Regions from separate parts of the Methylobacterium sp. CM6257 genome, predicted to be linked through region 2. Evidence: predicted binding sites of a transcription regulator. Region 2 holds the regulator's gene; each other region holds the start of a gene.
The links. Region 2 encodes PhoB, which activates phosphate uptake and scavenging genes when phosphate is short. Its sites were predicted from a motif close to TGTCATNNANCTGTCAT; they were not measured.
Positions count from the first base shown of each region.

Region 1: ACYCO6_RS00345 (calcineurin-like phosphoesterase C-terminal domain-containing protein) is a predicted target of PhoB. The motif match lies at 6,780-6,796, and genes of this name have one in related genera.
Region 3: ACYCO6_RS32340 (Orn/Lys/Arg family decarboxylase) is a predicted target of PhoB. The motif match lies at 7,209-7,225, and genes of this name have one in related genera.

Region 1 covers NZ_CM137735.1:74,326-83,759, forward strand. The annotation lists gene ACYCO6_RS00330 (valine--tRNA ligase) at 1-257, shown strand, start outside; gene tnpC (IS66 family transposase) at 864-2,144, shown strand; gene ACYCO6_RS00340 (hypothetical protein) at 2,488-3,612, opposite strand; gene ACYCO6_RS00345 (calcineurin-like phosphoesterase C-terminal domain-containing protein) at 5,026-6,687, opposite strand; partial or broken gene ACYCO6_RS00350 (L,D-transpeptidase family protein) at 6,888-7,079, opposite strand; partial or broken gene ACYCO6_RS00355 (hypothetical protein) at 7,129-7,221, opposite strand; gene ACYCO6_RS00360 (protein-L-isoaspartate O-methyltransferase family protein) at 7,422-8,075, opposite strand; gene ACYCO6_RS00365 (PQQ-dependent sugar dehydrogenase) at 8,575-9,434, shown strand, end outside.
Region 2 covers NZ_CM137735.1:4,341,430-4,350,863, reverse strand. The annotation lists gene recN (DNA repair protein RecN) at 1-1,433, shown strand, start outside; gene ACYCO6_RS21275 (hypothetical protein) at 1,547-1,750, shown strand; gene ACYCO6_RS21270 (hypothetical protein) at 1,773-2,018, opposite strand; gene pstS (phosphate ABC transporter substrate-binding protein PstS) at 2,251-3,291, shown strand; gene pstC (phosphate ABC transporter permease subunit PstC) at 3,377-4,354, shown strand; gene pstA (phosphate ABC transporter permease PstA) at 4,367-5,257, shown strand; gene pstB (phosphate ABC transporter ATP-binding protein PstB) at 5,280-6,095, shown strand; gene phoU (phosphate signaling complex protein PhoU) at 6,208-6,927, shown strand; gene phoB (phosphate regulon transcriptional regulator PhoB) at 7,116-7,811, shown strand; gene ACYCO6_RS21235 (protein-disulfide reductase DsbD family protein) at 7,822-9,434, opposite strand, start outside.
Region 3 covers NZ_CM137735.1:6,624,217-6,633,650, reverse strand. The annotation lists gene metB (cystathionine gamma-synthase) at 1-687, shown strand, start outside; gene ACYCO6_RS32380 (hypothetical protein) at 697-1,452, opposite strand; gene ACYCO6_RS32375 (CgeB family protein) at 1,612-2,700, shown strand; gene ACYCO6_RS32370 (nucleotidyltransferase family protein) at 2,702-3,502, shown strand; gene ACYCO6_RS32365 (hypothetical protein) at 3,536-3,721, opposite strand; gene ACYCO6_RS32360 (phytanoyl-CoA dioxygenase family protein) at 4,006-5,046, shown strand; gene ACYCO6_RS32355 (Crp/Fnr family transcriptional regulator) at 5,078-5,584, opposite strand; gene ACYCO6_RS32350 (hypothetical protein) at 5,614-5,805, shown strand; gene ACYCO6_RS32345 (hydroxyacid dehydrogenase) at 6,018-6,998, shown strand; gene ACYCO6_RS32340 (Orn/Lys/Arg family decarboxylase) at 7,273-9,434, shown strand, end outside.

The DNA of each region.
Region 1 (9,434 bases), 3.1 Mb from region 2:
AATTGCTCGTGCGGGGCAGCGTTGCCGCTCTGCCGCTGGAAGGCGTCGTCGATCTCGCCGCCGAGGTCGCACGCCTGAAGAAGGAGCAGGGCAAGGCGCAGGGCGAAATCAAGAAGATCGACGCCAAACTCGGCAATGCCGACTTCGTCGCCCGCGCTCCGGAAGAGATCATCGAGGAGAATCGCGAGCGCCGGGAAGTCGAGACTGCCCGGCTGATGAAGATCGAAGAGGCGCTGGCCCGTCTCAGTGCGGAGTAGAGCGCTCTCGCCGGACTGAAAATCGATCCGGCGGAGACCGCATTGCGCCATGACTCAGGGTTCATTTCAGCCGGTGGCCGGTGGGGGGCAGGTATATATGGATGGGGCGGGGCGACGGGCCAGCGCCGTCCCGCATGGCGTCGTAGCATTCTCCGCGTCGGCCTGCCTCGCAGAGGCCGGCCTCGCGCGTTTGCGCCCCTGCTCGCCCGTCATGGCTGAGATCGGGCTCGGCTTCGGCCGACCGGGACGGTGATCGGCACCCGGTCAGTGCAAACCGACCGACCGGCTCCCACATGCCAGCCGCACTCGTGATCGGCGGTTCGTCGGCTTATGTCGCATGAATAGCCGCGACGCCTCCTCGCGGGGCGACCACGGCGGCCTGCGAAGTGCTGCCTCGGCGTCGCGCAGCCCCGTGCCCCTGCTGCGCGACAACGCAATCATTAGCCGGCGTAGCGAGCTCCTCATAGGAGAAGACTACCCAAGCACAACGGAACCGGTAATTACCCACGGGGTGGATTGGTCGGCGGTTGAACGCCCGCGGCTGCGCCGCTTGCCGGGACGAGCTTGCCTCTTGCCGGGAGCCAATTTCGCTGATTCTCTCGTGAGATGGGCCGCAGCGAACTGGAACGGCTGAGCCGCGAGGAGCTGATCGAGTTGGTGCTGCGGCTGCAGCGGCCAGAGAAGACCTCGCGCACCTCGTCCAAGCCGCCCGCGACCGATCGCAAGGAGCAGCGCGCGCAGTCCAAGCCCGGCGGCGCCAAGCCCGGTCACGAGGGTCACAGCCGGGCGTTGAGCGACGATCCCGATACGCTCGTCGAGCATCGTCCCGAGGCTTGCACGCGCTGCGGCGGCAGCCTGCATGCCGCTCTTCCGGCAGAGATCGTCAGCGTCTCTGAGCAAATCGAGCTGCCCGCGGTGGCGCCGATCGTGACGCAGCACCAGCGCCTCGCCGTTTGTTGTCCGAGCTGCGGAGAGCGGGTCGTCGCACCGGTGCCGGAGGCGGCGCGCGGCACCCCGTTCGGTCCGCGGCTGCACGCGGTGGCGACGTACCTGAAGACCTTCCAGGCGCTCTCCTACGAACGGCTGCAGGCGGCGCTCTCCGACCTGTTCGGTCTGACGCTGAGCCAGGGCGGTCTGATGAACCTGCTCCGCCGCGCGCAAGGCCGCTTCCGTGCCGGTCGTGACACTGCCATCGCCGCCCTGCGCAAGGCCGAGGTTGTCGCCTGCGACGAGACCGGCGTGCGGATCGAGGGCTCGAACGCTTACCACTGGCTGTTCCACTCGGCGCAAGCCGTGGTGCACGCGGCCTCGCCGACGCGCGGCGCTGTCGTGGTGCACGAGATGATGGACGGGCATCGGCCCGCGGTGTGGATCTCCGACCGCTACACCGCCCAGCAAGGCCATGCGGATGAGCACCAGACCTGCCTGGCGCATCTGGCACGCGACGTCGCCTATGTCGTCGAGGCCAGCGACGATCCCGTGCCCTGGCGTCTGCAACTCTGGCTGCAGCGCGTGTTCGCCCTGGCCGGGCGCGTCACCGACTTGGCCGCCGCGACGCTCTCGGCCAAGCGCCGCAGCCTGGATCGGCAACTGGGTGCCATCCTCGCCACGTCGAGCCGCTGTGATCTGAGCCGCGACCTACAGGCCAAGATCAGCCGCGCCCGCGATCAGCTCCTGGTCTTCCTCGCCTATCCCGGAAAGGTCGAGCCGACGAACAACGGCTCCGAGCGGCTGCTGCGTCCGGCTGTCGTGCAGCGGAAGGTCACCAACGGCTACCGGGCCATGTGGGCGGCCGAGGGCGAGGCCGCCATTCGCACCGTCGTCGACACCGCGCGCCTCACAGGCAGCAGTCCCTTCGGCGCCATCCTCAAAACCGTCGGCGCCTGAGCCCAGCCATCACAGGCCTGGGTAATTACCGGAACCGCTGTCATCTGAGCAGATGGCAACGCGCGAGTAGCCAAGGTTCCGGCCCATGCCCGACCTCGAGCCCAGCACTTCAGAGCAGCCGGAATTTTTAGACCGCCTCAACCCTCTCGACAACGATCGAAGGTTGACGACGGCATACCGGCGCGGTGGTGGACCTTCGGAGATATCCGGGTCGGCCGAAAATACCCGCCCGGCCGCCCTTGCCGCGCGCCGTTGATGCGGGAAAGGCTCATCACCCCTGTTGCACATCGTTCATGGTACCGCAGGACTAAATACGTGATTGCCCCGAAATAGAATCTATTTTTTAGATGTTAATCGGTGAATGATACCAGATCTGTTGATCCGTTCCGCCTCTCCTTGCCCGGTCAGCTTCTGCTTGAATATATTCGAGCACTGTCGTCAGGCCGGCGGGGAGGGCTGGACCAAGCGCTGCCCACAGCGCGTACCGTTCGGCATCATCCAAGTCTTGATTCGGGATCAGAAGGAGCTCGCCGCTTTCCGCGTCCGGCTCGACAGCGGTGATCCGCCCATCCGTGAACGCCTCGATGCCGAGTGCGACAGCGCTCATGGCCGCTTCGACGTGCCGTTGAGCCTCTATCCCCACCCGCTCTCTCGCGGCCAACAGCTCAGCCCTGAGCCGAGCGACCCTCGCCTCCGCGACATTCAGATCGCGCTTCCCGGCGGCGAGTTCCGCCCACTGATCCGCTAGATTTAGATTGGCCTCGGTCTCCGCATCAGCGCGAGCTTCGTCCACCAGCCGGCCATACCGGGCGGGGTCGAGATACTTCGCCTTATCTTCGTCTCTGCGCACACCGCGACGAAGCGTGCAATCCAGAGTTGTCGCGGCGTGCACCGCCCACGACGTCTGGAGCGCGCCGAAGGCCGTCCGGTCGTCGCGGTGAAGACTGTGGAGTGCTTTCAGCGCCCCGGCCACCGAGACGATCCGCTCGTCGCACCAGCGGTTCAGACGGGCTGCGCGCGTCGGCGCGGCCACTACGTCCACGACAGCCCCGCCCCTTTCATCGAGATCGTAGCGCCACGCGACAACGCACGGCTCGCCCCCGCCGAGCGCGGCTTGCACCCAGGCGACCGCCTGTTCGGCCAGCTGAACGTTCCGGGGATTTTTCGGGTCATGCAATTCACCGGTTTGCTTAACCCACGCCGGGCTGACGCTCACGAGCAGATGGAGCCCGATCGGCGCGCGTCCGTATAGTCGGGCCCCGGTCGCTTTGAGAGAATTTTCGAGCGCCGTCAAAAGATTTAGGGGTTCGTCGGTGTAGGCGGATCCGGCAAGGCTCCACGAGGCGCGCGCCGGGTCTACCCGCTCCTTGCTGGACGGGTCGCACCTCCGACCGTGCAGCGCGATGCGGGCCAGTTCGCAACGGTCGCGGATGCGTTCGGCGCGGATACACGTGAAAAATGCCCCCATGACGGCCCCTCTCTCTCGCTCGTTCGACGAGCCTGGCCGCGTTTGACGAAAATCGCGATGGCGCGTCCGCGGAAGCGGGGGTCGTCCCCTGCCTGCAGAAGATCCTGGCGGCCGGTCCTACCGCTTCATCTTGGGTCCGCTACAAGGCGCCCGACAAAATTTCTTGGCAGGCACTCCTGCAGGTCCAGAATAGGTCGAGGACAGGATAGGTCCAAGACAGGATAGGTCCAGGACAGGATAGGTCCAGGACCCACTAGGGCACCTAGTTGAGTGCTGCGCCCGGGTTCGACCTCCGCGCATTTTTCATTTCCGATTTTCATGGTCCTCAGGATCTATCCTCCCGGTACACCGCGAGGTCTGACAATGTCCGACAGCCATCTCGACGTGAAACGCCGGTTCATCGCGAAAAGCGCGGCGTTGACAGAAATCTCCGAGATACTGCCCCCCCGGGGAGACGGCGCGTGCGCCTCGGTCACCATTCTCGGTGATCCGGTCGGGTACGCCGCAGACCTCTGTGCCCGGATCGATGTAGCCCGAATCGTGACCAAGGCTGGAGTGATAAAAATCCTACCCGCACACATGAAGATCGCAGCCGTAGATGCGGGGCTGGCGGTCGAGCCGCGAACGGGGGCCGTCCTCTCGCCGGCAACGATCCGCGAGACGATCCTGGCACGGTACGGAGCCGCCGCTCGAGCGGCCATACTCCATCGTGACGGTCCGGTCCCGAACTTCGTGGTGATTCTCGAGCCCGAGGATCAGCAGTTTCGTGCGCGCGCGGCCTTCGATCCTCGGTGGCGTCCGGCCTCCGCTGCAACCGAGATGGCCAGGGACGCAACGCAGCAGGATGACGATGATGCAGAGCATGCGCCCCGCGAGAGGCGAGATGCCACCCGGACACATAGCCTTCCCACTGTCACCATCACATTACCCGTCGTGTACGCCGACGACGTTGCTGCGCCGGAGTACACGACGGACGATCACCGAACAGCTGCAGCGGTACACGATGGTAGGCTGGCGGGGTGGAACGCTGCGACCATTCAGAGCCTCGGAGCGGCCCTTTCCTTGCAGTCGAGGAGGCAGATGCCCCCCGCACGGTTGCTCAGCTTCCGGGATTTGCGGTCTGCAATCTTAGATCCAGCGCGAACGGCGCGCGACACTCAGAGATCGCTTATCCTCATCGCGCGGACACGCGCGCGAACGTCGGCGGCTGGGACCAGTCCGGCTGAGTCTGAGACGACGAACGCAAGGTGGCCGTTCGAGAGGAGTTCCGACTGGGCTGAAACCGGGTCCGATACTGTCGAGCCTCGTCGCTATAGCCGGATCGCAAGGCACCTCGCCGTGTCCGGCGACAACCCGGCACGCCCCTCAATTGCCAGACGCACTTGGTCCCGACGACGCTCCGCAACCAAACAGCTAGTCGCGCCCGCCCTCGCCCACAACCTCCAGCACGGTACAGCTCCGGATCGGGCGCCCGTACTCGTCCGTGCCCTCGACCGCGACCCGGTGAGCGCCGGTCACGAGATCGTCCGGGAGCCGCGCCGTCCAGATATGGGTCGAGGGCGTGGCCTTCACCCAGCTCTTCTTCGCCTCCGGGTAGCGCTCGAACAACTCGGCGACGAACGGATCGAGCCGCCGCGTCCGCGCCATCGCCACGGGAGCCCGCTCGCCGATCCGGACGACCAGGCTCGTACGCGGGCCGCCATCGAACACGTTGACCACCAAGCTCGTATCGGCCAGCGCCTCCTGCGGCACGGGCGGCCGCATGCCCTGCACCGGTCGGGTCCAGCGGACCACCTCGGACGCGCCCGCCCGCAGCTCGCTCTCGAACAGGATGCGCATCGTCTCGTCGGGCTGGCCCTGCGCGGCGACGTAGCGGGTCGTGTAGTCGGCGCCGCGGATCGAGAGCACGTGGAAGCCATTCGGTGTGCCGTCGCGGCTGTCGGCCGAGGGGATGCCGGTGCGAGTATCCGGCCCGCTCCACCACGAGCCCGAGACGGCGGTCAGCACGTGGTGATGGTGTCCCTCCGAGAGGTAGTGGTGCTCGGTGGTGTGGGTGTGGCCTGCGAGGCTCAGCACCTTGCGGCCCGCGAGCAGGTCCAGCAGCGCGGCGCGATCGGTGGTCGTGTTGTGCGGATCGTCCGGTGCGGTGTCGGTGTGAAGCGGGATGTGCATGGCCAGCACGATCAGATCGTCCCGCGGGATTTCGGCCAGAAGGTTGCGCAGGAAGGTCAGGCTGCGCTCGCCGATATGGCCGCGGTAGGTGTTGGCGCCCACCGGGACCGGCGGGCCGAGCCACTCGACATTGTCGAGCATCACGAACGACGCCCGCCCGTGCCGGAACGCGTAGGTCGGCGCCCCGAACACCCGCTTCCAGGTCTCGCGGCTGTAGCGGGCATCCGGCGCCTGCACGTTAAGGTCGTGATTGCCGGGCAGGTTGTGCCAGGGCAGTCCGATCCGGCCGACTATGCGGTTGGAACGGCCGTAGAGCGACAGGTCGTCGAACAGCACGTCGCCGGTGGTCAGGCCGAAGGCCGCGGGGATCGTCATGGCCCGGGCGACCGCGGTGTCGCGGACGTGGTCGAGCTCGAACCGGCTCTCGGGCTGCGGATCGGTAAACAGGATGACGTCGAAATCCGCCGGCTCGTCCACGCGGGCCAGGGTGAAGTCGATCGAGGCCGGCAGCGGCCCGGTGGGCGCGAGGCCGCGATAGCGCAGACCCAGCGCGGCGGGCGTGCCGCCGGGCTGGTGGATGTAGGTGTGCCGTGGCAGGTGGTCGGCGTCACGCGGCAGAGCATAGCCCGGCGGCTTGATGACGAAAACGACGCCGTCCCCGGGCATGGGCAGACGGTATCGTCCGTCGCCATCGGTGCGGGCGATCTCCCGCCCGTTGGAGACCAGCACGCCCGGCAGGGGCGTGCGGCCCATGCCCGTTGTCTCTGTCGCATACACGAGGCCGGTCGCTTCCGCGGTTTCCTGCGCTCCGGCACTGCCGGCCGCGAGCCCGAGGGCGGCAGCACCGGCTAGGGTTTCCCGGCGGGTGAGGCGTCCGTCTCCGGAGATGGGGGCATTCGACATGGGCGGCTCCTGCACGGCTTCCTGGGCCATCGTCGACCGAGGCTTCGGGGATCGGCTCCCCTGCCATCACTCCAGCGGCCAAGCAGACGCGCTTGACCGCCGGATGACAGGAGCGGCCCCGACTGCACGAAGCCCGCACCTCGGGTGAGATGCGGGCTTCGGATGCGCCGGTCCAGACGGATCGGCCGGCGGGTCGCCTGCTCCTCGTCGCCGGCCTCGAAGGTCCGCGACATCGGCTCGGCGCTGGCCACCGGGGTCGGCGCGCCGATCGTCGAGGTCACGTTCACGCCGTCGCGCTTGTAGATGTCGTCGCGGAACTACCCGTTGCCGTCCGGGGCCGACCAAGCGGTGATGTAGGTCCAATAGACCGGCACCGGCTGGGCGGCGGAACTGGCGCCAGAGCATCTCGATCGGGTTCAGCCATGGGCTGTCGGTCGGAAGGTACAGCAGAACGAGGCGGCCAGCGGCGCCGCGCAACACGGCTTCGACCTCGTCGTCCTCGTGCGTGCTGGCCTTGTCCCAGGCAATGGACACGGTCTCTGTCGGATGCCTGGCCAGGATCGCTTGAGGCAGTTCGGCAACTTCGCGTCGCCGCTCTTGGCGGCGGGTGGCTATCGCCGTGGGGCGATTCAAGATGGGGCTCTGGGCGGTTGCCGCGCCGAATCCCTTTGCGCCTGCCGTCGGCGCAGGGCGCGGCGCGTGAGAGCACCTGTGCCCCTTGCCGGATCAGGCCCTCAGAACGCGAACCCCGCTTCAGCCGCGAAGGCGTCCAGGACCGGGAGGGAGGCATCGAAGAGCGGGCGCGACCCGAAGGCGTTCCCTGCGCGCACGAACAGCGTCACCTGGGCATTGCGGTGGGGACCCATCACGCAGACGAGTCGGCCGTCGTCTTTCAGCTGGTCCAGCAGGGCCTGCGGTCTCACTTCCACGCGACCGTTGATCAGGATCGCGTCGAAGGGCGCCTGCTTGGGGGCGCCCGCCGCGATCGGACCCTCTACGACCCGGGCGGCGGTCCCGAGCCGGGCGCGCGCGGTCTCGACGAGTTCCGGAACCGATTCGAGCGCCGTCACCTCGGCGCCGAGATGGGCCATGATCGCCGCCCCGTAGCCGGAGCCGCTGGCGACATCGAGGGCCGTGATGCCCGGGCGGATCTTCAGGGCCTGGATCATCCGGGCCAGGACCATAGGTGCCGGCAGGCAGCGGGTTTCGTCACCCGCCTCTCCGAGCCTGAGAGTCTGATCGATATACGCGAAGGGCTCGCGGCCCTTGGGTACGAAGGTCTCCCGCGGCACGGTGTCGAACGCTTCGAGCACCGCCGTGTCATTCACGTCGAATGTCCGCAACTGGCAGTCGACCATCATCCGCCGCGCCTGCGCGTAATCGATCATCGATACGTGTCCCCGAACCGGATCGGAACGCCGCGCCGGCCGGGACCCGGCGCTTGGCCGGAAGCCCCGGCCAAGCCTAAGCTTTCCGGACGGGGGCGTTTTCGGAGATCGGTCGCCAAAACGCAAGGTGACGACGACCGACAACCTCCGTCCGCAATTCTCGCCCCTGCGAGCCGGCGGACCACGGTTCGATCCCCGGCGCCGGCCGGTTCCGCCGGCGGGCTGTGTCACTGGAGGCGAAGCGGGGCACGTCCTTGCTGAGGGTGGTCGTATCGGGCCGAACAGGCGCGGATGGCCGCGCCGCTCGCAGGAGAGATCGGGCCGGCTCATGGAGCGCGACGGCACGGCGTCGCCGCTTCCGTAATCCGGCGCCGCGTTACGCTGGCCCCGCGCTGTTGCCACCGTCCCGAACAAATAGGTCGCGCGCGGCGCCGGATCGTTGAATAATGAGTTCAGAACAAGCGGGTGGCCCGACGCGCCGTCCGCATCGGGAGAGACCATGACGCCAGCCATCAAGCCGTCCCTGTCGCGCGGGCTCGCTGCCGCGCTCGCCTGCCTGGGCCTCGGGGCCATCGGCCCACGAGTGTCCCTCGCCCAGGAGACGCCGGCCTCTGCGGCGCCGCCGCCCACCGTGCAAGTCGATCGCGGATCGGCGCTGTACGGCCGCCCCGAAGGCGGCGCGGCGGCCAAACTCGCGCCTGTCGCAGGACCGCCCCTCGCCACCTCCGCTGCCAAGCTGCCGCTCGACCAGCTGAAGGTTCCTGAGGGCTTCAAGATAGAGGTCTATGCCAGCGGCTTGGCCAATGCCCGCTCGATGACCCAGGCGCCGGACGGCACGCTGTTCGTCGGCACCCGGACCGTGGGCAAGGTCTACGCGGTGCTCCCGAAGGCCGACGCGAATGGCAAACGCGAGGTCAAGACCATCGCATCGGGCCTCCATCGGCCGAACGGCGTCGCGTTCCACGACGGCGCGCTCTACGTCGCCGAACTGTCCAAGATCTGGCGCTACGACGATATCGCGAAGCATCTCGACAGCCCGGAGAAGCCGACCCTCGTCTACGACGACCTGCCCAAGGACGAGGCCCATGGCTGGAAATTCATCGCCATCGGTCCGGACAAAAAGCTCTACGTGCCGGTCGGCTCGCCCGGCAACATCCTGATGCCGCCGGACACCCACGCGCAGATCCGCCGGATCGACCTCGACGGAAAGAACGCCGAGGTCATCGCCCGGGGCGTGCGCAACACGGTCGGCTTCGACTGGAACCCGAAGACCAAGCAGCTCTGGTTCACCGACAACGGCCGCGACTGGGTCTCGGAGGACATCCCGAACGACGAGCTCAACGTGCTCTCGGAGCCGGG
Region 2 (9,434 bases):
CCGAGGCCGAGATCGATACCGAGGGCGATCTCATCCTGCGCCGGACGCAGATGGCGGACGGCCGCACCCGTGCTTTCGTCAACGACCAGCCTGTGGGCGTGCAGGTGCTCCGGGCCATCGGTGCCGCACTCGTCGAGATCCACGGGCAGCACGACGACCGGGCGCTGGCCGATCCCGCCTCGCACCGGGCGATCCTCGACGCCTTCGGCGGTCTCCAGGGCCAGCTCGCCAAGGTCGGAGCGGCGTCCCGGACCGTGCGCGCGGCCCGCACCGAACTCGCCGAGCACCGCGCCCGCGTGGAGGCGGCCCGCAAGGAGGCCGACTTCCTGCGCCACGCCGTGGAGGAACTCGCCGAACTGGCGCCCCAGCCGGGCGAGGAGGCCCAGCTCGCCGAGCGCCGCAGCATCATGCAGCAATCCGAGAAGGTCGCGCGCGAGCTCAACGAGGCGCTGGACGCCGTCGGCGGTCCGCATTCCGGCGTACCCCATCTCTCGGCCGCCCTGCGCAAGCTGGAGCGCCGGGCCGCGCAACTCCCGGCGCTCGTCGATCCCTGCGTGAACGCCCTGGACGCCGCGCTGGTGGCCCTCGACGAGGCCCGCTCAGTGCTCGACGCGGCCGTGGCCGAGACGGAGTTCGATCCCCGTGATCTGGAACGGGTGGAAGAGCGGCTCTTCGCTCTGCGCGCGGCCTCCCGCAAATACGATGTCCCGGCCGACGACCTCGCCGCCCTGGCGGAGCGCTATGCCGGGGACGTGGCGGCGATCGACGCCGGCGAGGTGGCGCTGTCCGCCCTGGAACAGGCGCTCGCTCAGGCCGAGACCGACTACGCCGAGGCGGCCGAGAAGCTCAGCGCCGGCCGGCGCCGCGCGGCCAAGCAGCTCGATGCCGCCGTGAAGGCCGAGCTGCCGCCCCTGAAGCTGGAACGCGCCCAGTTCATCACCGAGATCGCCACCGACCCGGACTCACGCGATCCGGCCGGGACCGACCGGGTCGAGTTCTGGGCGCAGACCAATCCCGGGACCAAGCCGGGTCCGATGATGAAGGTCGCCTCGGGCGGTGAGCTGTCGCGCTTCATGCTGGCGCTTAAGGTGGTCCTGGCCGACAAGGGCTCGGCCCCGACACTGATCTTCGACGAGATCGATACGGGGGTCGGCGGCGCCGTGGCCGACGCCATCGGCCTGCGTCTCGCCCGGCTGGCAGCGACCGTGCAGGTGGTCGCCGTGACCCATGCGCCTCAGGTTGCCGCCCGTGCCGACACGCATTTCCTGATCGCCAAAACACCCGTGAAGGGTGCCGGCCGTGTGGCGACCCGCGTCGCAAGCCTGCCGGTGGCGGAGCGCCGGGAGGAGATCGCCCGGATGCTGGCGGGCGCCACGGTGACCGACGAGGCCCGGGCGGCCGCGGCCAGGCTCCTCCAGGGCGCCGACGCGTAAACGCCCGTCAACCTTAACCGTTGGTTGTGGTTAAAGCTTCATTAACTATTTGCAGTGAGAGTTTCCCGATCCCGGCGCCGTAGCGGGCCTGCGCGGTTGATGGGCGGGAGGGAATGATGAAGCCGTCACTCGTCGAGCCGAACGGGCATTCGCATGCGGGGCCGCCGTCGAAGCAGGCGCTCGATACGCGCCAGCTCGGCCTTACCCTCCGCACGGTCTATGAGGGCAGCGTCGACACCCAGCCGATCACCGACACCCATGTGGAACTGCTCCTGCGGCTGCGCCAGAAGGAGCGGGAACTGCGCCGGGCGAGCTGAGCGGACGCCGCCCTGCGACGCACTACCAGCGGCGCGCGCCCGGCCTTCGGCGGTATTCGGCGGCCCGAATCAGAGTCAGGACGCGGTCGAGGCTGACGAGCAGTTCCGCCTCCTCCAGCCGTGCCTGGTCCACCGTCTTGGGATCGGTGCTGAATTTCTGACGCGCCTGCGCGAGCGCCAGCGCGCGTTCGAGGGACTCCCGTTCGGCATGCAGGGCAAGCCAAGCCGGGTCGGCCTCTGTGTCTGCGTCGGCTTCCTCGCCGCCCACGATTCGAGCTTCCTTCTGTCCGCCTCGTCGGAGTTGAACGCGCGAGGTCCATGAACCGTGCCGCGCGAACCGCAGCGCGATGTCATGCCGGTGTCATCTATCTGTCGTAACCGCCCGGACATCGGGCGGCCGGCGCTGGGTCTCGTTGAAGATCGGCCGCAGGGCTCTGCCGCGGGCATAGGCTTGCCGGCGGAGGAGCGCAGGCTCTTGCCCGACGGCAACGGAGATTCCCTTGAGACCCTTCGCTTACGCGCTCGCCGTCGGCCTCGCGACGGTTCAGCTGGCGTCCGCAGCGCTCGCCGCCGACATCACAGGCGCCGGCGCCACCTTCCCCTTCCCGGTCTATTCCAAATGGGCTGAGGCCTATCGCAAGGAGACCGGCTCGGGCCTCAACTATCAGTCGATCGGCTCTGGCGGCGGGATCAAGCAGATCCAGGCCAAGACGGTCGATTTCGGCGCCACCGACGCGCCGCTGAAGGCCGAGCAGCTGTCCAAGGACGGGCTCGTCCAGTTCCCGACCGTCATGGGCGGCGTGGTGCCGGTGGTGAACATCCCCGGGATCGAGCCGGGCAAGCTCAAGCTCACCGGCGACGTGCTGGCCGATATCTACGCCGGCAAGATCTCCAAGTGGACCGATCCGCGGGTCACGAAGCTCAATGAGGGGCTGAAGCTGCCCGACGCGAACATCACGCCGGTCTACCGCTCGGACGCCTCAGGCACGACCAACATCTTCACCACCTACCTCTCCCAGGTCTCCGAGCCCTGGAAGAAGGAGTACGGCGCGGCCACGACGATCTCCTGGCCGGTGGGGCAGGGCGGCAAGGGTAACGAGGGCGTGACCGCCACCGTGAAACAGGTGCCGAACGCCATCGGCTACGTCGAGTCGGCTTACGCCAAGCAGAACAAGCTGTCCTACGCGCTGCTTCAGAACAAGGCCGGGAAGTTCCCGCAGCCCGACGACAAGGCGTTCCAGGCCGCGGCCGCCAGCGCCGATTGGAAGGCGGCCCCGGGCTTCGGCATCTCGCTCACCAACCAGCCGGGCGACGACGCGTGGCCGATCACGGCGGCGACCTTCATCCTCGTCCACAAGGATGCGGTCGATCCGGCCAAGGCCGGTGACGTGCTCAAGTTCTTCGACTGGGCCTACAAGAAGGGCGACAAGCTCGCCTCGGACCTCGACTACGTCCCGCTGCCGGACAACGTCGTCGAACTGATCCACGAGGAGTGGAAGACCGTGAAGGGTAAGGACGGCAAGCCCGTCTTCAACATGTGAGCGTGGCCGGGAGGGGGCTGCGGTCTCCTCCCTCGCATCTCGGATCGCACCGCGCTACCACGCCACCTTTCGCAGAGAACCGCGGATGCCCGCTTTGACAGAAACGATTGCTTTTGCCCGACCCCGTGCTGCGACCGCACGGAAGGGGCCGAGCCGGAGCGTCGATAACCTGTTCCGGGCCTGCGCCTACGGGGCGGCGCTCCTCGTTCTGGCCGTACTCACCGGTATCCTCGGCTCGATCCTGTACGGAGGCTGGCCGGCCTTCCGCGAGTTCGGCTTCGGCTTCCTGACCTCAAGCGCCTGGAACGTCGGAACCGAGCAGTACGGCGCGCTCGTCGCCGTGATCGGAACCGTGGCCTCAGCCTTCCTGGCCCTCCTGATCGGCGTTCCGATCTCCCTGGGGATCGCCATCTTCCTGACGCAGCTCTGCCCGGGCTGGGCGCGCAAGCCGGTCGCCATGACGATCGAGCTGCTCGCCGCGGTGCCGAGCATCATCTACGGCATGTGGGGGCTTTTCATCTTCGCCCCGCTCTTCGCGCGCTTCGTCGAGATCCCGGTCTCCAACCTCGTCGAGGGTCTGCCCATCGTCGGTACCCTGTTCTATGCCCGGGTGCCCTCCGGCGTGGGCGTGCTCACCGCAGGCATCATCCTGGCGATCATGATCGTGCCGTTCATCGCCTCGATCGCCCGCGACATGCTCGACCAGATCCCCACCGTGCTGCGCGAGAGCGCCTACGGTATCGGCTGCACCACCTGGGAGGTCGTCCGCTACGTGCTCGTGCCCCAAGCCGCCGTCTCGATCATCGGGGCGATCATGCTCGGCCTCGGGCGGGCGCTCGGCGAGACCATGGCCGTGACCTTCGTGGTCGGCAACGCCAACCGCCTCTCGGCCTCGATCTTCGACCCGAGCTCGACCATCGCGTCGCGGATCGCCAACGAGTTCAACGAAGCTGACGGCCTCCAGCTCAACGCGCTGATGGCTTTGGGCTGCATCCTGTTCGTGATCACCTTCGTGGTGCTCATCATCGCCCGTCTGCTGACGCGCCGCGTCACGGCCGCCTGAGGAGTTCGCGCGATGGACGCCTCCAACCCGATCAAACCCGCCGCGCCCCGGCGTGCCGGCCGCGTCCGCCAGGGCCGGCGCATCGCCGACCGGAGCCTGCGCGTCGCCTGCACGGCCGCCACGGCCGTCGGCGCTGTGGTGCTGGGGTCGATCCTCGTGATGCTGATCGTTCAGGGCGTGCGCGGCTTCACGCCGGCCCTGTTCGCCAACCCGACCCCGGGGCCGGGCTCCGAAGGCGGCGGTATCGCCAACGCGATCCTGGGCAGCTTGGTGCTCACCGGGATCGGCATCGCCATCGCCACGCCGATCGGCGTCATGGCCGGCACGTATCTCGCCGAGTACGGCCGCGCATCGCGCCTGGCGACCCTGATCCGGTTCCTGAACGACGTGCTGCTCTCGGCGCCCTCGATCCTGATCGGCCTGTTCGTCTACACGCTGATGGTGCGGCCGATGGGGACCTATTCGGGCTGGGCCGGGGGCGTGGCGCTGGCCATCATCGCGGTACCGGTGATCGTGCGCACCACCGAGGATATGCTGCGACTCGTGCCGGGAACCCTGCGTGAGGCCGGTGCGGCCCTCGGCGCCCCGCCCTCGACCGTGATCACCAGCGTGACCTGGCGCGCAGCCTCGTCCGGCATCGTGACCGGGATCATCCTGGCGCTGGCCCGCATCGCCGGCGAGACGGCGCCGCTCCTGTTCACGGCGCTCAACAACAACTCCTGGTTCTCCGCCGACCTCATGGGCGGCGTCGCGAACCTGCCAGTAATGATCTACCAGTTCGCGCTGTCGCCGTATCCGAACTGGCAGGGCCTGGCCTGGGCCGGGGCGCTCCTGATCACCCTAACGATCCTGGCGCTGTCGATCATCGCGCGCGTCGTGATCAAGCCGCAGACCTCGCGCTGAGACCCTTTTCGAGGACACGACGATGAACGCCGCCTCCGCGAGTCCCACGGTCGACCTGAACCGCAACCGCGCCGACGAGGGCGGGCCGGTGCGGATCGCCGTGAAAGGGCTCAACTTCTACTATGGGGCCTTCCACGGGCTGAAGGACATCAACATCAACTTCCATGACAGGCAGGTCACGGCGCTGATCGGCCCGTCCGGCTGCGGGAAGTCGACGCTGCTGCGCTGCTTCAACCGGATCTACAGCCTCTACCCGGAGCAGCGAGCGGAGGGCGAGATCCTGCTCGATGGCGAGAACATCCTCGACCCGTCCATCGACCTGAACGAGCTGCGCTCGCGCATCGGCATGGTCTTCCAGAAGCCGACGCCGTTCCCGATGTCGATCTACGACAACGTCGCCTTCGGGCTGCGGCTCTATGAGAAGCTGCCGAAATCCGAGCTCGACGGCCGCGTGGAGGAATCGCTCCGCAAAGCCGCCCTCTGGGACGAGGTGAAGGACAAGCTGCGCCAGTCGGGCACGGGCCTCTCGGGCGGCCAGCAGCAGCGCCTGTGCATCGCCCGCACCGTGGCCCAGCGCCCGGAGGTGATCCTGTTCGACGAGCCGACCTCGGCGCTCGATCCGATCTCCACCGGCCGGATCGAGGAGCTGATCGAGCAGCTGCGCGACGAGTTCACCATCGTGATCGTCACGCACAACATGCAGCAGGCGGCGCGCATCTCGCAGTTCACCGCCTTCATGTATCTCGGCCAGCTGGTCGAGTTCGGCCCGACCAGCCGGATGTTCATGAATCCGACGGAACGCCGCACCCAGGACTACATCACCGGCCGTTTCGGCTAACCTGTTCGAACGATCCGGCACCGGGGAACGCCAACCGGCATTCGCCGGCGCGGCGGCGGATCCACCGGACCCGACGGATCGCTTTTCGCGGGCCCCCATCGAAGGATCCACCATGCCCGGCCATATCGTCACCTCCTACGACACCGACCTGGAGAACCTGCGTCGCTCGATCTCGGAGATGGGCGGCGTGGCCGAGAAGATGACGGCGGAGGCGACCGACGCTCTTGTGCGCCGGGACGACGCGCTCGCCCAGACGGTGATCGTCGCCGACAAGCGCCTCGACGCGCTCCAGCGTGACATCGAGGAGCGCGCCGTGCTGCTCATCGCCCGGCGCCAGCCCCTGGCGATCGACCTGCGCGAGACCATCTCGGCGATCCGCGTCTCCGGCGATCTCGAGCGGATCGGCGACCTCGCCAAGAACGTCGCCAAGCGCGTCGTCGCGATCTCCGACCAGGCGCCGGCGCAGAAGATCGTGCTGGGCGTGCGCCACATGAGCGACCTCGCGGAGGGCCAGCTCAAGGACGTGCTCGACGCCTACGCGAGCCGTGACGTCCAGGCGGCCCACGACGTCTGGGAGCGCGACGGCGAGATCGACGCGCTGTACAATTCGCTGTTCCGCGAGCTCCTGACCTACATGATGGAGGATCCGCGCAACATCTCGTTCTGCACGCATCTCCTGTTCTGCGCCAAGAACGTGGAACGCATCGGCGACCACACCACCAACATCGCCGAGACGATCCACTACCTCGCCACCGGCGAGACGCTGGCGGGCGACCGGCCGAAGAACGATGCGTCGAACTACGCGACGGTGGACGGCAGGCAGGCTCCGTAAGAGCGAGCCGCTGCCGTCCAAGCGCGGCGCGCGCTCCTTCCTGTGGCGCGCCGCCCGAAAATCGGAGGGTGTGGGTTGAGGCTGAGCGGCGCCTCCCGCACCATCCGCCGGCCCGCCCGCTCCGGAGGGAGCCGGCGAGCCCGCAGGCCGAACGGCGCCGCCTCGTGAACGGGTCATCGAACGTGAGCATGCAAGTCCTGATCGTCGAGGACGAGGAGGCGCTGACCACCCTGCTGCGCTACAACCTGGAAGCCGAGGGCTTCGTGGTGGATTCGGCCGCGCGCGGCGACGATGCGGAGTTGCTCCTGGCCGAGCGGATCCCCGATCTGGTCCTGCTCGACTGGATGCTCCCGGGCCTCTCGGGGATCGAGCTCTGCCGCCGCATCCGCGCCCGCCGCGAGACAGAGCGGCTGCCGGTGATCATGCTCACCGCCCGCGGCGAGGAAGGGGACCGGGTCCGGGGCCTCGGAACGGGCGCGGACGATTACATCGTCAAGCCGTTCTCCGTGCCGGAGCTGCTCGCCCGGATCCGCGCGCTGCTGCGCCGGGCCAAGCCCGCCCATGTCTCGGACCGCCTGGCCGCCGGCGATCTCGAACTCGACCGCACCGGCCACCGCGTCCGCCGCGGCGGCGAGGAGCTGCATCTCGGCCCCACCGAGTTCCGGCTGCTGGAATTCCTGATGCTGGCCCCGGGCCGGGTCTTCTCCCGCGAGCAGCTTCTCGACGGGGTCTGGGGCCACGACGTCTATATCGACGAGCGCACGGTGGACGTGCATGTCGGGCGGCTGCGCAAGGCGCTGAACGGCCCGCGCCAGCCCGACCCGATCCGCACGGTCCGCGGCTCCGGCTACGCCTTCGACGAGACCTTCTCGCTGGAGGCTTAGCCGCGCCCGCTCAGCGGGTCAGCGCCGCGCTCTTGCCGTCCTTGGCCGCCGGCACGGAGTCCAGGGCCGCCAGCACCGTCCCCTCGGTGAGGATCTGCGGCAGCACCTGAGGCTCTCCCATTCCCGTGTAGAGCAGGTAGAGCGGCACGCCGCTGCGCCCGTGCTTCTCCAAGAGGCGGGTGATCTCCGGGTTCTGGTTGGTCCAGTCCCCCTTCAGGTAGGTCACGCCCCGCTCCGCCATCGCGGCCCGTACGGCCTTGGTGGAGAGCGAGGTCGTCTCGTTGACCGCACAGGTGATACACCAAGCCGCGGTGAGATTGACGAAGACCGGCCGCCGCCCGTTCACCAGGGTGTCGAGACGGGCCTGGGTGAAAGGCTCGATCCCGCTGGCGGCGGCCTGCACCGCCGGAGCGGCGCGGTTCTGGGCGAGGGCCAGCGTGAGGCCCCCGACGGCGATGAGCGCCAGGACCGCGCAGGCCCGGGCAATCGGCCCCGCCATCCGCGACGCACCGCGCCCGTGCTCCCAGGCCCAGGCGCAGAAGCCGACCAGCACGAGGCCGATCAGCGCCATGAGGAGCCCCTGCGGGTCGACCTGCTGGGCCAGGACCCAGATCAGCCACGCCACCGTCGCGTAGACCGGGAAGGCCAGGACCTGCTTGAGGGTCTCCATCCAGGCGCCCGGCCGGGGCAGGGCCCGCAGGGCCGGCGGCCAGAGGGTGAGCGCCAGGAAGGGCAGGGCGAGGCCGAGCCCGAGGCTCGCGAACACCGCGAGCGCCACGCCGGCGCTCTGGGTCAGCGCGAAGCCCACCGCCGAGCCCATGAACGGTGCCGTGCAGGGCGTCGCCACCAGCGTGGCGAGGACGCCCGTGAAGAAGGAACCGCTCAGCCCCGCACGCCGGGCCAGGCCGTCGCCGAGACCGGCGAGGCGTCCGCCGATATGGACCGCCCCGGACAGGCTCAGGCCCATCGCGAAGAGCAGATAGGCGAGCCCCGCCACCACGGCGGGCGATTGCAACTGGAAGCCCCAGCCGATCGCCGAGCCACCGCCTTTCAGGGCGATCAGCAAGGCGGCGAGGACCAGGAAGCTCGCCAGCACGCCGGCCGTGTAGGCGAGGCCGTGCAGGCGCAGGCGGCCCGGGCTCTCGCCGGCATGCCGCACGAGGCCCAAGACCTTGATCGACAGCACCGGGAAGACGCAGGGCATCAGGTTGAGGATCAGCCCGCCGAGGAAGGCCAGAGCCGCCGCGGCCGCGAGGGTCAGCGTGTCGGCGGCTGGCGCGGGCGGGGGCGCCGGACTCTCCGCTATGGAGACGGGCACCGGAGCGGCCGGCTCGTCGCCATAGGCGAAGGCGAGACGGTTGGTGCCGGCATCGGTCACCTCGTCCAGGGTCAGGACACCGGGTAGTCCGACGGGCGCCGGATCGGTCGGGCTGCTCCGGGCCAGAGTCAGGTGCAGCCCGGCCTCGTCGACGGACATCACCTGCGCGGCCGCGTTGTCGATCGCCGTCTCGGCATAGGGGAAGTAGGCAACGTTGCGGATGGTCTCGGGCTTGAGCCCGGCCGCCGCGAAATCGAGGCGCAGCGTGTCACCCTGGCTCGACAGGCGCAGCGGCCAGATGGCCG
Region 3 (9,434 bases), 2.3 Mb from region 2:
CGCGTCACGGCCGCCGCGAAGGCCGTCGGCGCACTCGCGGTGGTCGACAATACCTTCCTGTCGCCTGCCCTGCAGCAGCCGATCACCCTCGGGGCCGATCTGGTCGTCCATTCCACGACCAAGTTCCTGAACGGCCATTCCGACGTGATCGGCGGCACCGTGATCGCCGCCGACAAGGCGGTCGGCGAGGAACTCGCCGCCTGGGCCAACACGATCGGCGTGACGGGTTCGCCCCTGGACGCCTATCTGACGCTGCGGGGCCTGCGCACCCTGTTCGTGCGCGTGGAGCAGCAGCAGCGGAACGCGGCAGCCCTGGCCGCCTTCCTCGACGCGCACCCGGCCGTGAGCCGCGTCCACTATCCGGGCTTGCCCGCGCATCCGGGCCACGCCCTTGCCAAGGCGCAGCAGGCCGGCTTCGGTGCCATGCTGAGCTTCGAGCTGGCCGGCGGACGCGATGCGGTGCGGACCTTCGTCGAGGCGCTGCGGGTCTTCACGCTGGCCGAGTCGCTGGGTGGCGTCGAGAGCTTGGTCGCCCATCCGCCGACCATGACGCACGCGGCGATGGACCCGGAGGCGCGCGCCATCGCGGGCATCACCGACGGGCTGCTGCGCCTGTCGGTGGGGCTCGAGGCCGAGGCCGATCTCCTGGCCGACCTGTCCCGGGCATTGGAGGCGGTCGGCGGCTGAGCCGGCTGCTCACTCCTCCTCGATCACCTGGAACCCGGCCTCCTCCTCGACCACCCGGAACTTGGAGAGCCGCAGGGTCCGGGAACGCTCGGCGGCCTCGTCTCGGCATTTGTCGACGTGCACGGCCCGGTTGACGACCTGCAAGTTCGGAGCCCCCCAGAAGGCGAGCAGGTCCGGCCAGGGAAGGCCGCGATGCTCGCGCCAGACCCGGTAAAGCGGCAGCGCATGATCGACCTCGGCGGTACGCAAGAGCCGCTTGCCGGAGGTCGCGCAGCGATGGTGCTGGCGGAGCTTCAGCGCCCGCATCTGCGCGTGCGGGGCAATCCAGAACTTCCACGCCGCGACACAGGCCGCGTGCCAAGCCGCATTGCCGTTCGGCACACCGCGCTTCCACAGATCCCGGTGCCACCCGAACTTGAAGACCGGCTGGCCGCAGATGCAGCAGGCACCGCGGCCGCGCGCGAAAGCCGGGTCGCGGTACGGGGCGGGCGGAATCCGGAAGCTCCCAGCTCGACATTCCGTCCCCAGTTGCCACGTCCAGCCCTCCGGCTGGCCCGAGCAGGCCGCAAGGGCGCGCGCCAGCCGGTCGGCCCGGAGGATGTGGGTGCGCCAGTAGCTCTCGACGGCGAGCCGGGGCGTCGGCGGGATCAGGGGGCGCGTCAGGGCGTGCTGCAGGACCGGGATGGGGAAGAGCGGCGGCAGCGCTCGTTCCAGCCGCGCCCGGGCGTGATCGTTGCGAAGGGTGCGCCAGCGCGATGTCGTCATGCTGAGGTTGCTGCTACCCTGCGGCAGCCAGGAAGGCGACGACGCCGGGGCCACAGGGCCACCGCCTCGTAGCGCGAGCGAACCAGAGCGGTTTCGCGAGGTTCTCCCTTCGGGATTCATGTCCGCCCCGCAGCCGGGCCGGACCGAACGGGAGCGCGGGTGAGGATCGTCGTCTTCGGTCTGACCGTCAGCTCGTCCTGGGGCAACGGTCACGCCACCCTCTGGCGGGGGCTGTGCCGGGCCATGGCCCGGCGCGGCCACCAAGTCGTGTTCTTCGAGCGCGACGTCCCCTATTACCGGGCCCATCGCGACTTGGCGGAACTGCCGGGCGGCGAGCTCGTGCTGTACGGCGCGTTTTCAGAGATCCGCGCCGGCGCGGTGCGGGCGGTGGCCGAGGCCGACGCGGCGATCGTCACCTCGTACTGCCCGGACGCGCTTCCCGCCACCGAGATCGTGCTGGCGGCGCCCCGGGCGCGACGGGTCTTCTACGATCTCGACACCCCCGTCACCCTGGCGCGCCTGCGCGCCGGCGAGGATGTCGGCTATATCGGCCCCGGGGGCCTCGGCGGGTTCGATCTCGTCCTGAGCTACACGGGCGGGGAGGCGCTGGACGCCCTGCGCCGGGATCTCGGCGCACGACACGCCCGGCCGCTCTACGGGCATGTCGACCCGGAGGTCCATTGTCCGGCCGAGCCGCAGCCGCAGTACCGCGCCGATCTCTCCTATCTCGGGACCTACGCGGCGGACCGGCAAGCCGCGCTGGCGGCGCTCTTCGTGGAGCCCGCCCGGCAGCGGCCGGCGCAGCGCTTCCTCATCGGGGGCGCGCAATATCCGGCGAATTTCCCCTGGACCGAGAACATCCACTTCGTCCGCCATCTGCCGCCGGCAGAGCACCCGGCCTTCTTCTCCGCCTCGCGCCTGACACTCAACGTCACCCGGGCCGCGATGGCCGCCATGGGCTGGTGTCCCTCCGGCCGCCTGTTCGAGGCCACCGCCTGTGGAACGGCCGTGATCAGCGATGCCTGGGAGGGGCTCGACGCCTTTTTCCGGCCGGGCGAGGAGATCCTGATCGCCCGCGACGGCACCGACGTCCTGGCAGCCCTCGACAGGAGCGAGGCCGAGATCCGCCGCATCGCCGAGGCGGGCCGGGCCCGCACGCTGGCGGACCACACCTCCGAGCGCCGCCTCGACGATCTCGAACGCGCGCTCTCCGAACGCGGCGTTCCCGAACCAGCGGAGTCTGTCTGAGATGTGGGGGATTGTGCCTGCAGCCGGGCGGGGCAGCCGGATCCAGCCCCTCGCCTTCTCGAAGGAACTGCTTCCGGTGGGCAGCCGCCTGCGCGACGGGATGGAGCGTCCCTGCGCGGTGAGCGAGCATCTGGTGGAGCGCATGATCCGCGGCGGCGCCCGCAAGATCTGTTTCGTGATCTCCCCCGGCAAATCGGACATCGTGGAGTATTTCGGCGCCGGCTACGGCGAGACCCCGATCGCCTACGTAGTGCAGCCACGGCCGAGCGGCCTGTGCGACGCCGTCTTCTCCGCGCTGCCGCTGATCGCTCCGGACGAGCCGGTGATCGTCGGCCTGCCCGACACGGTCTGGCTGCCGCAGGACGCCCTGATCCAGCTGCCCGACGACGTCCTCTCCTTCCTGCTCTTCCCCGTCGAGCGGCCGGAGAATTTCGACGCGGTGGTGGTGGATCGGGACGGCGCGGTGCGCGAGATCCAGGTCAAGCAGCCGGGCGCCGCCTCGAACTGGATCTGGGGCGCCTTCAAGATGCCCGGACGGGTGCTGATGGAGCTGCACGCCCTCTGGCTCGCTAGGCTCTGCGCCGACGAATATATTGGGACCCTCGTCAACGCCTATCTGGCAGGGGGTGGTCGCGCCGTCGGCGTGCGGGCGGGGTCGGCCTATGTCGATGTCGGCACGCTGGACGGCTATCGCGCCGCCATGACGCTCTTGGCAGGTGCCGATACGGCGGCTGCGGAAGCGCGGCTGTCGCTCGGTGCCCCCGCCGCACGGGCTCCCGCGGCCCTCAGGCCGGCCGAGTAGCGCCGGGCCTGTGTTTCCCGTGAAACATTCGGCCTATCCGGCGGCCGGGTCGCGCGTCGCGTCGCCGGGAGCCGCACGGGCGTAGAGCTTCGCCACAAGCGCCCAGAAATCGCAGCGCTCGCCTTCGGGGATCTGCTGCAATCGCACCTCGATGGCCGCCCGCGCGGCCTGGGCGAAGTCCACGACCTGCTCTTCCAGGATCTCGAGGGGGTCGGCCATACGGAACCTCACGGCGGCGATGTTACGTCGAGCAACATCAACACGTCGGACTCCCTGCCGATCCCGCATCGCACAATCACGAAGGCGAGACCGATCCGACGCAGCCAGCTCCGCCATGGACAGGACGTTGCCGGATCGCAACAAAGATTCGTTTTTCAAGTATCGCCTCTACCAAAATCCGCCTTATTCAGTCACCAATCTTCGAATGCAGCATCTCTGAGATTAACATTTTTTATCCCAGTTACGAGCGGCCCGCCGGCCGACGAAGCCTTGAGGGAACCTGCATGAAGTCCATCGCGCGGGTGGCAGCAGCGCCGCTCTGGGTCGCCCAGCTTCTGACTGGAGCCAAATCCTTCGTCGACAACCCGATCCTCGGCTCGGAGCGGCTCAACCGGGCCGGGCTGCACACGGTGCGGGTGCGTCTGGCCCACGCCATGGCGGGCCTGCGCCGCCGCCAGCTCGCCCACCTCGTCAGCACCCAGGACCGGACCGACTTCGCCCGGGACGGCTTCATCAAGCGTGCCGATTTCATGCCGGCCGACCTGCACAGGGCGGTCTACGCCGAGGTCACGAGCGTCGCCGCCGAGGGTCGCGAGCAGGTTCAGGGCGACACCGTCACCCGCCGCATCCCGCTCGATCCCGAGACCCTCAAGCGGATGCCGGCCATGCGCCAGCTCCTCGCCATGCCGGAGTGGAAAAACCTGCTGCGCTACGTGGCGAGCTTCAACTGCGAGCCAATCCTGACCGTGCAGACGATCCTGTCGCACGTCACTGACGCGCCCCCGGATCCGCAGACCAACTTCCACATCGACACTTTCCACCCGACCATGAAGGCGTGGCTGTTCCTCACCGACGTCGCCGCCGACGAGGGGCCGTTCACCTATGTGCCGGGCTCGCACCGCCTCACCAAGCGGCGCCTGGCCTGGGAGCGACGCACCGCCGTCAACGCGGCGCGCGGTCTCGACCGCCTCAGCGGCCGCGGCTCGTTCCGGGCCAGCACGGCGGAGCTGAAGCGGATGGGCTACGCCAACCCGGTGGCCTTCGCGGTCCCGGGCAACACGCTGGTGGTGGGCGACACGGTGGGCTTCCACGCCCGCGGCCCGTCCCTGCGACCGGCGGTGCGCATCGAGGTCTGGGCCTACGACCGCCACAACCCGTTCCTGCCGCTGGCCGGCTTCGATCTCTGGTCGCTCACCGGTCTCGCGCGCTGGCGCACCCGGATCGAGTGGTGGTTGCTCGACCGGCTGGAGCAGCTCGGCCTGCGCCGCAATGTCTGGCGTCCGGTCGGCCCGCTCACGGCCGACGCACCGCCCCGGATCGTCTGAGCCGGAGCATCCGGGGGACGGGAGCGTCCCCCTACGCGGCATTCCGCGGCGCCAAGCGCAGGTAGGCGGGATCGAACTCCGCGAGCGTTTGCAGGCGCGGCAGGTCGAGGATCCGCAGGCGGCACTTGCACAGCTCGATCAGCCCCTTTCTCCGCACATCCCGGAGCGGACGGTTCACGTGGACGCTGGCCAGGCCCGTCGTGTCGGCCAGATCGGTCTGGGTCACCGACATGGCGTAGCCGTCGTCGCTGACGAGACCGACCGCCTGCAGGCGCACGAGCAGCTCGCAGAACAGGTGCGCCAGCCGCTCCAAGGCCGAGCGGCGGCCGATATTCACCAGCCACGCGCGGGCGATCGCCGCTTCGACCAGACGGCTCTTCCGCAGGGCGGCGGCGATCGTGGGGCGCTCCAGAAGCGGCCCGATCCGCGCCACCCGGCGGGGCGAGAGCGTGCCGATGGCGTGATCCACCCACGACAGTGATGTCGCCTCAAGATCGCAGATGTCGCCCGGGACCAGATAGGCCGTGATCTGGCGCATGCCCGTCGCGCAACCAGCTCCTGCGAGCGATGCAGGAGAAGGATTTCGAAGCCCTGCAGCCGCATCTGCGCCCTGTGGAACTGCCGGCCGGGGAGCCGCTGATCCGCCGCCACCAGCCGGTCCGGCAGCTCAGGCTGGTGGCCGATGCGAGCTACGGGACCGCGGAAGCGGAATACGCCCGGCTAATCGCGGGCGCGGACCGGGCCGCTGCACCGTGCTGAGCGGCGGGTCCGGCGCGCCGTGCCGCATCCGGCCCGATCCCGGCAGATGAAGTTTCACCTGCCTCCGTACTGACCGAAGATCGACTTGCCCGATCCGGGCGCCGGGTTGGAGTGACCGGGCGGCCTGTTGCCAGGATTGCGCGCTCCGCCTAGACGAGGCCAGCGCAATACTTGTGCTCACTCCCCCCTCTTCGGCAGAGGATGCCGCTTCCGTGATCACCGGTCCGTGCCTCATCGTCCAGCCGATCCACGCGGCGGGCCTCGATCGGCTGCGCGCGGCAGGGTTGGAGCCGCGCCGGGCCAGCGGCACCGATGCCGCCACCCTGGCCCGCGAGGTGGCCGGCTGCGTGGCCGTGATCACCCGCAACACCGGCTTCCCGGCCCGCGCCATCGCGGAGGCGGCGAATCTGCGGGTGATCGGCGTGCACGGGACTGGCACCGACCACGTGGCCACCGCCGAGGCGACCGACGCGGGAATCGTGGTGGTCAACACGCCCGGCGCCAACGCCGTCTCGGTGGCCGAGCAGACGCTGGCGCTGATCTTCGCCCTGGCCAAGGCCCTGCCGGAGGCCGACCGCTCCGTCCGGGCCGGCGACGACAGCTTCAAGTTCACCGCCCGGCTGATCGAGCTCGCCGGCCTGACGCTGGGCCTCGTCGGCTTCGGGGCGATCGGGCAGGCGACCGCCAGGCTCGGGGCCGCCCTGGGCCTGCGGGTGCTGGCCTACGGCCCGAGCCGCCCGGACGCCGATTTCGCCAATGCCGGCGCCCTGCGGGCCGCCTCGGTCGACGCGCTCCTGACCGAGGCCGACATCGTCTCCCTGCACGTGCCGCTGACCCGCACCACCCGCGGCCTGATCGGCCGGGACCAGCTCGCCCGGATGAAGCGCGACGCCTTCCTGATCAACACCAGCCGCGGCGGCCTGATCGACGAGGCGGCCCTGGTCGAGGCGCTGGAGGCCGGCACGATCGCGGGCGCCGGACTTGACGTCTTCGCCCAGGAGCCGTTGCCGCCCGACCACCCCCTCGCTCGCCAGGAGCGGGCGATCCTGACGCCTCATGTCGGCGGCTCCACCGAGGCCGCCCTGATCCGCACCGCCGAGACCGCCGCGACCCGCGTGGTCGACGTCCTCGCCGGCCGGCGGCCGGGCGGGCTGGTCAACCCGGCCGTCTGGGAGCGGCGCCGCGCGCCGTGACGCCCTGAGACCGGTTGCCGCCACGGGCCGTGCGACGAGCCTCCGACCGACTCATCCTGAGGTGCCCGCGTCAGCGGGCCTCGAAGGGCGGCTTCCGCTTCGCTCCAGCACCTCAGGATGAGGGCGCGGGTGGGAGGGCCGCGCTCCGATGCCCCCGACCCCGCCGGATCACGCCCTTTCGTCCGGACCGCGACCGCCCGCCGCGCGCCTTGTCATGCAATCGTCGCAGACGGCCCGGAAAGCCACGCGCTGCATTCCCGGCAGAGAGGGCTCCATGGACTTCCACCGCCGCTTCACGGTCCTGATGTGCGCCCCGGCCTTCGATCCGGACGATCTCGAGGGCGCGCGCGTCAACCAGATCGTGGCGGCCGTGGAGCAGCGCGGCTTCGAGGTGGTGCGCGCCCGGCGCGTCGAGGACGCGGCGATCGCCGTCCAGACCGACGCCGCGGTGGGCTGCCTCGTGGTCGACTGGGGCAAGCGCGGCCTCGACGGCAAGGCCGCCGCCCTCATCGACATGATGCGCCGGCGCGGCCTGGAGATGCCGATCGTCATCATGGTCCGCCGCAAGCGGCTGGAGGACATCCCGGTCGAGCTCCTCGACTTCATCGACGGCTACATCTTCCTCGCCGAGGAGACGCCGGAATTCATCGCCCGCGGCCTCGTCAGCCGGGTCACGCAGTACGCCGAGACGCTCAAGACGCCGTTCTTCGGCGCGCTGGTCGACTACGCCGAGAAGGGCAACCAGCTCTGGACCTGCCCGGGGCACAACGGCGGCATCTTCTACAACCGCTCGCCGATCGGCCGGATCTTCGTGGAGCACCTCGGCGAGGCGATCTTCCGCGACGACCTCGACAACTCGGTCCTCGACCTCGGCGACCTGCTGACCCACGAGGGCCCGGCGCTGAAGGCCCAGAAGGAGGCCGCCAAGATCTTCGGGGCGGAGAAGACCTACTTCGTCCTCAACGGCACCTCGGCCTCCAACAAGATCGTCCTGTCCTCCCTGGTGGCGGAGGACGACCTCGTCCTGTTCGACCGCAACAACCACAAGGCGGCCCACCACGGCGCCCTGTTCCTGGGCGGCGGCATCCCGATCTTCCTGGAAACGGACCGCAACGCCTACGGTCTGATCGGCCCGATCTTCCACGAAGCCCTGGACGAGACGCGGATCCGGGAGAAGATCCGCCGGAACCCGCTGGTGACCGATCCGAAAGCGTGGCGCCGGGAGCGGCCGTTCCGCGTGGCGGTGATCGAGCAGTGCACCTACGACGGCACGATCTACGACGCCCAGGAGATCCTGGAGAAGATCGGCCACCTCTGCGACTACATCCTGTTCGACGAGGCCTGGGCGGGCTTCATGAAGTTCCACCCGCTCTACGCCCGCCGCTTCGCCATGGGGCTGACCGGCCTCGACGAGACCTCGCCCGGCATCGTCGCCACGCAGTCGACCCACAAGCAGCTCGCGAGCTTCTCCCAGGCCTCGCAGATCCACACCCGGGACGGCCACATCCGCGGCCAGACCCGGCGGGTCGAGCACAAGCGGCTCAACGAGAGCTTCCTCGTCCACGCCTCCACGTCACCCTTCTATCCCCTGTTCGCCTCCCTCGACGTCGGCGCCCAGATGATGAAGGGGCGCTCCGGCATGATCCTGTGGGACGACACGATCCGGCTCGGGATCGAGTGGCGCAAGAAGGTCCGGGCGATCCGGCGCGAGTTCGAGGAGAACGAGCGCGACCCGGCGCGGCGCTGGTTCTTCGACCCCTTCGTACCGGACGTGACGGTGAACGCCGACGGCGCCGAGGTGCCGTGGGAGAGCGTGCCGACCGACGAGCTCGCCGCCACGCCGCGCCACTGGGAGCTGAAGCCGGGCGCGCGCTGGCACGGCTTCACCCACGTGGCGCCGGGCTACGCCATCACCGACCCGAACAAGCTCACCGTGCTGACTCCGGGCTTCGACCGGCACACGGGGGCCTACGCCCAGCACGGCGTGTCGGCGCCGATCGTGGCGCAATACCTGCGTGAGAACCGGATCGTCGCCGAGAAGAACGACCTGAACTCGCTGCTCTTCCTGCTGACCCCGGGGGTGGAATCCTCCAAGGCCGGCACGCTGATCTCGGGCCTCGTCGCCTTCAAGCGGTTCCACGACGACAACGTCCCGCTGGAGGAGGCCATGCCGGAATTCGTCAACCGCCGGCCGAACCGCTACCGGGGCGTGCGCCTGCGCGACCTCTGCGGCGAGTTCCACGCCTTCCACCGGGAGGCCGGCACCTCGACGCTGCAGCGGCGGCAATTCGCCCCCGAGCACCTGCCCGAGATGGTGATGCCGCCCAAGAAGGCCGCCCAGCTGCTGACCCGCAACAAGGTCGACTACGTGCCGATCGCCGAGGCCGAGGGGCGGATCGCCACCACGCTGATGCTGGTCTACCCCCCGGGCATCGG